Cycloclasticus pugetii PS-1: one gene and its partner. The protein of the gene in region 1 binds, or shares a complex with, the protein of each later gene. Links are inferred from orthologs where the notes say so. Each region holds a gene or a part of one and is shown on either strand. Other genes may lie near its edges. The genes, in order: sbcB and ssb.

Region 1 (3,302 bases):
GCACCCCGTATTATTTAATGCTTCTATACGTGACAACTTAACAATGGGGCGTTCTTTAAATGATAATGAGCTGTGGCACGCACTGTCTATTGCACAACTCCAACAAACCATACAACAATTACCTCAGCAACTGGACACATTGATCGGTCAACAAGGCGTACGTTTATCCGGTGGACAGCGTCAGCGGCTAGCCATTGCTCGAATGATCCTTAGCCAACCTAAGGTCGTTATTCTGGATGAAGCAACCTCAGCGCTGGATAGCGAAACTGAGTTTCAATTACATAAATCAATGCGGTCTTTCTTAAAGGACCGCACCACAATCATTATTGCCCATCGCTTAAGTGCCATAAAACAGGCCCAACATGTGTATGTTTTTGAAGACGGCATTATTAGCGAACAAGGCCATCACAACAAACTTATTGAACAACAGGGCTTATACGCTAAGCTTTACGGTGAAAAGCAGCATTAAACTAACTCTCACTAAGTATTTGCTCGTCCTATTTTTCTTTAAACATGAAAAACAATACAGTGTGATATAACAAAAAAGCCAGATAAGCACTCAATGGTGTTTATCTGGCTTTGATTATTAACAAGCTTTCAAGTCCCCTTGCTACTAACAGGACTTGCTTATTTTTTTATCCAACCTTGTAATGCCGCGATAATACCTTCCGCTTGGGCAGCGCTCGATATATTGAACTTTGATTTCTGCTGGTACTCACCATTACGCTTTTGATAACGACGAATGGTATATTTATCAGGGCCATACTCTTCTTTTGTACGATTCCAGTCTTGATGCTTGTATATAACGGTCGCCCATGCACCCTTTGAAAGAACGACTTTATCAAGTTCTTTTACTGTTTCAATACCGCCATCTGTATAACTAACGGTTAGCTCTTCTACTGTTTCTGCCATGCTATTTCCTGCGCTTTGTTAATCGTTAACGCTAAACCAATTATGATTTAACGCTTGGAATAAGGTTTATCGGAGACATTCTACCAACACCTTTAATCTTTTTTCATGATACCTTCAAGTTGTTTGCAGTCCGGCCACGTTTGTTAGCGATTAAAGCCAATGAATAAAAATTTAGTCTGATACCAAACTGTCGGCAACTGCCTCACCGTAATCAATTAATTCTTCTAGTAGCACTTGCTGTTCTTCACTCCAATCACCGTCAACCACTAACTCATCAAGCCTTTCAAAATATGCTTTTAAGGTTAAACGTCCATCATTATGTTCTTTAATAAAACAATTGTGGCGATATGCTTGCCATTGCGTTTTTTCCACCTCGTTAAGAGTTTCCGGGTAATTTCTTGCTCTATAACGAAACAACATTTCTTCTAAACGCTCATCCTCAAATGGCAACGATAACTCTGCCAATTTATCTATTGGACAAGCACGTATTTGCGTCATATTTTGCACATCTATAGGGCTAAAAAAACCGCCACTATATAGCATTAAATCAGGGTCTGTAGCGCTTTCGAATGTATTAATAGAGAAAACTTCTGCCAGTTTTTTTTCAATACCCGCACCGAGTATTTTTTGCCTATTTTCTTCGCACCGCAGTAAATCAATATTTAATTTATTTTTGACCTCTGTAGTCAGGGTACTTAAAGGTGCCAACATTGGTGATTTATTAATATGAACGGTCTTAAGAGGCAGGCGCTTCTGTCCTTCATTTAATTCAGCCGTAGGTGTGTATAATCGCTGGTGGATTTCTTCAGCTGTTAAGTCAATAAGCTCTGTTGGGTCAGCAGATAGATCAAAAACCAGCACTCCATTTTTATTCACTGGGTGAGCAGCAATGGGGACAACAACTGCTAAACAATCTTGTGCGGCAGGGTATTTACTCGACACATGTATAACAGCGGTATTGTGTATCAGGTCCAGGTTTTCCGCGGCTTTTTTTTTATTTCGCAGTGATAAGCCCCAACTATAAATTCTAGGTTGTTGTTGCTTAATAAGCTTTGCTAATTCAATAGTGGCATATACATCTGATAAGGCATCATGTGCGGCCTCATGCAAGATACCATTCGCTTTAGTCAGCTCTTCTAATTTAAAACTAGCCGCGCCATCTTCACGTTGTGGCCAATTAATTCCATCTGGTCTAAGAGCATGTGTCAATCGAACTAGGTCTATTAAATCCCAACGTGAGTTGCCAGACTTCCATTCACGGGCATAAGGATCGAAAAAATTTCTATATAAAAGGTGCCTTGTAAATTCATCATCAAATCGAATACTGTTGTATCCAACGACACATGTTTGAGGCGTACTAAACTCGCGGTGCACTCGCTTAATAAATTCGCTTTCTAATAGACCTTCTCTGATTGCATGTTGTGGTGTAATTCCAGTAATTAGGCACGCTTCTGGGTGAGGCAAGATATCATCATGCAATTTGCAATAAAAAACATCGGGGTTTGCAACTGGATTAAAGTTTAAATCCGTACGTATACCCGCAAACTGGACCACACGATCTCTAGCAGGATCAATGCCCGTTGTTTCGTAATCGTACCAGTAGTATGTTTCAGACAAAGCTTACCAAAGTTTATCCAGTGCTCTAAGTACATCACTCCGGCTAATTTGACCAACCAATTCGCCGTCTTCATCGAGTACTGGATAACGTTTAAATGATGATTTTAAAAATTTCTCAGCAACGTCTACAATACTGGCCGTATCTGGCACTGTCTCTAATTCTTCAGTCATATACTCTGACACGACACCACCCACCCAGTCTTCATAGTAGGTTGACTGTAATGCCACTTGAAGACAGTCCTTTTCGGACAACATTCCTACCAGTGTGCCACGCTCATCCACCACCGGTGCGCCAGATATTTTATGCGTATTTAAATACTTAATCGCCTGGGAAATTTCCAGTCCTGGCGTGAAGGTCGTTAAATTAGTGGCCATGTAGTCTTTTATTAATACTGACTTAAACATCTACTCCCCTTATATCCTATAAACTTATTGTAAGAATGACTAAGCGTTTAACTTTTCCATCTTTTTCTTTTTATCACAGGTTTTTTTACTACAAAGAGCGCAATCACCTTCTAGCCCATCAATGTTATTAAGACCACCACAACTGCCTTTGATTTTGCGATTGCTAAAGATCACACCAACAGACATGAATATCACTACTAGCATGAAAACTAAAAACGTTACTAAAAATATATTCATGATGATAACCCCTGGGTCATTAAGGTAAATTCTGGTGTTGCTATTTCTCTAATGCTATCACCATCCTTCACCAGAAATAATACAGCTAATCTATTGTACACAGCCAAATCGTACCCCTTTTTATGACCCAA
Region 2 (3,035 bases), 310 kb from region 1 along the record:
GGGTCCATTGTTAGCATCGGTTGTTGGCTTGCAGGGTATTTTCTGGTTTACAGCGATTTTGGCCACGGTGGGTATATTTATCCTGCATAACGTTGTGCCAGACGCGAAAAAATTATCGGTGCATAAAGATGCAGAGCCTATTCCTGCTTTGATGGGTAAGGTGTTAAAAGATACGCAGCTATTACGTCTTGATTTTGGTATTTTTTGCTTACATTTAGTGATGACCGCTATGTTTGTTGTGCTTCCACTGGTTTTACGAGGGAAGCTGGGCATCGCTGCGGATCACCACTGGATGGTTTACTTGCCTGTGTTGGGGTTATCGGTAGTGGCAATGCTACCCTTTATTATCCTCGCAGAAAAAAAGCGTAAGATGAAAGTCGTTTTCGTTAGCGCTGTAGCGGCCTTGTCATTGGCTAGCCTCGGGTTGTATTTGTTCAGTGGTCATCTTTGGGGCATGCTGGGTTCTTTATTTGTATTTTTCACAGCATTTAATTTGTTAGAGGCGAGTTTGCCGTCATTGATTTCTAAAATAGCGTTTGCTGGCGGAAAAGGAACCGCGATGGGCGTTTATTCCAGCTCGCAATTTTTTGGCGCTTTTTGTGGTGGTTTAATGGGCGGGCTAGTCTGGAATAATTATGGTTTAGCCTCCGTGTTTTTAGCCTGTGGCGGTATTTTATTTATTTGGTTTATAGTGGCGCTAAGCATGAAGGCCCCACGTCATATGAGTAGTTTGTTGAAACATGTGGAGATCGAAACGAGCGAGCAGGCACGGCAAATAACTGATAAGCTATTAGCGGTAAAAGGGGTGCTAGATGTTGGTATTTCAGTTGATGATTCAACGGCTTATTTAAAGGTCGATAATGAATTATTAGATGAGCTGGCACTAGAAGCAATCATCCCAACTAATCAAGCAACAGGCTGAGATTAAACTTTAAACCCGCCCCATTGAGGGCAAGAATAACGGAGCACAACATGGCAAGCAGAGGCGTAAATAAAGTAATTTTGGTGGGTAACTTGGGTAAAGACCCTGAGATTCGTTATATGCCGAGTGGTGGTGCGGTAGCCAATGTTACCGTGGCAACATCAGAATCATGGAAAGATAAAAATACAGGTGAACAAAAAGAACAAACAGAGTGGCATAGAGTAGTGTTTTTTAATCGTTTAGCTGAGGTGGTTGGTGAGTACCTTAAGAAGGGCTCAAAAATTTATGTAGAAGGTGCTTTGCAAACACGTAAATGGCAAGATCAAAGCGGACAAGACCGTTACACTACAGAAATTAAAGCCAGCACAATGCAAATGTTGGACAGCCGAGGCGGTGGTTCGGCTGAATTTTCGCCAGCAGGTTCAGCGCCGGCCTCGAAACCGAGTAATTTTGCATCAGCACCGGCACAACCTACAGCACCGATGGATGATTTTGATGATGACATTCCATTTTAGAGACCATCGAAGACTGCTTTGTACATAATAAATAAAAAAGCCCATAGTTAATGGGCTTTTTTATTGGCTGTTGTAAACAGCGGATTCGTTACTACAACATATACAATGGTTTTATGTTGTAGGTTTAAGGCTTATCTGTTGTTACCGTGCTTTAGGTGAAAAATACCTAAAGCTAAGGGGAGCTGGAAAACTTAGCCTTTGTCTTTATCCGCTTGGGGTAAACAATCCATAATGGCTTGATGTTGCCCAGCAAGTGCCTTATCAATTAATCCAGGGAATAACCCATTCAAGCGGCCAAATAAGCGTTCTTGCCAACCCACAAAATGCCTAGCCTTACTGCTTTGTAGAAAGTCGGCAAACTCTGTTGCTACTTTTTCAGGTGTATCTATATTTGCCTTGATAGCCACATTAAGCGCTTGGGTGTTCTCGTCGTTGAACGGTGTATCAGTTCCGCGTGGTGCGAAATAGCGCACATCAACCGTGCCACCGTGAAGTTCTCGTCGGAGGGCTTCGGTAAAACCTTTTAGGCCGTATTTGCTGGCGCTGTATACAGTAAAGCCTGCAAAGGCCAAACTAGCAAAAGCAGAGCCGATATTAACAATTTGCGCAGACGGTTTAGCTTTTAATAACGGCAATAGCTGCTGTGTTAATAAAATAGTGCTGGTTAAGTTAATATGAATAACAGAAGAAATTTTTTCTTCGCTCATGGTTTCAAAGCCTGTAAATGCACTGATACCAGCATTATTAATCAGTATGTCAATACCACCTGCTCGTTGCTCACAATGTTCTTTAATGACCTGCCGGCCTTCAGAAGATGAAATATCAGCCGCCAAGACATCGTGTTGGCCTGATAGATTTTGTTTGACGGTTTCAAGCTTATCTTGATTTCGGCCTACTAAAATAAGTTGTGCGCCTAATTCTGATAATTCTTTGGCGACTGCTGCACCAATACCACTGCCAGCACCGGTTAATAAAATGACTTTATTGTTGTACACTTAGTTCTCCTTTTGTTCGGTTTTTAACGCAACGAAAAGATAATAAAAATTATTACGCCGTGAATAAGTATACCTTGATTTTTAAGGTGTGGTTGAACTGAGCAAGTCAAAATAGATAGACTTTGGAAGTAAGATGTTTGAGTGTTTTAAGTTGCTTTGTGCTATTTCGGAAATTAGCAATTATCGTGTGATAGAGGTTTGCCGCTGATGCCAAAAACTCAGTAAGCGTAGACAGGGGGAAGTGTTAATTAAAAAGTGGAGTATTTGCTTGTTGTCTTTTATTTTCATAACAATAAAAAAGCCCCTATTAAGGGGCTTTTTTAATTAGCTAGGCCGATATTAAGCCAGCTAATTTAGCTTTTCCAAGAAGGTTTGCTTATTCTTCAGCTGCGGCATCCGTCTTAGTTGCTTCATTTGCTTGAGACATTGCATCATTTGCCATTTCTTTAGCAGCGTCTACAGCATCAGTTGTTGTTTCTTTAACAGCATCAAGCATATCAGCGCCTGCTTCTTTCGTTGCATCCATTGCGTTTTCGGCGCCTTCAGTTACATCAGTAGCTACTTCTTTTGCACTTTCCATTGCGCTAGATGTGGTCTCTTTAG

What was found.
Region 2: the proteins of sbcB (region 1) and ssb are in contact, whole or in part, in a crystal structure (PDB 3C94), measured with the Escherichia coli proteins. The link is inferred for Cycloclasticus pugetii PS-1 from one-to-one orthologs.

The regions. Positions count from the first base shown.
Region 1 is NZ_ARVU01000001.1:534,364-537,665, reverse strand. Bases 307-3,277 are described here. They hold sbcB (exodeoxyribonuclease I), read right to left. Parts: upstream 2,530-3,277; coding sequence 1,084-2,529; downstream 307-1,083. Other genes in these bases: CYCPU_RS0102685 (FAD:protein FMN transferase), read right to left, coding at 3,168-3,277; nqrM ((Na+)-NQR maturation NqrM), read right to left, coding at 2,974-3,171; CYCPU_RS0102695 (CBS domain-containing protein), read right to left, coding at 2,533-2,934; CYCPU_RS0102705 (hypothetical protein), read right to left, coding at 628-912; CYCPU_RS0102710 (ABC transporter ATP-binding protein), read left to right, coding at 307-469. Outside these bases: more of CYCPU_RS0102710, read left to right, coding at 1-306; more of CYCPU_RS0102685, read right to left, coding at 3,278-3,302. UniProt on the Escherichia coli protein: Degrades single-stranded DNA (ssDNA) in a highly processive manner.
Region 2 is NZ_ARVU01000001.1:225,062-228,096, forward strand. The notes cover bases 1-2,704. They hold ssb (single-stranded DNA-binding protein), read left to right. Parts: upstream 1-972; coding sequence 973-1,437; downstream 1,438-2,704. Other genes in these bases: CYCPU_RS0101120 (MFS transporter), read left to right, coding at 1-922; CYCPU_RS0101130 (SDR family oxidoreductase), read right to left, coding at 1,629-2,432. Also shown: CYCPU_RS0101135 (hypothetical protein), read right to left, coding at 2,809-3,035. UniProt on the Escherichia coli protein: Plays an important role in DNA replication, recombination and repair. Binds to ssDNA and to an array of partner proteins to recruit them to their sites of action during DNA metabolism. Acts as a sliding platform that migrates on DNA via reptation.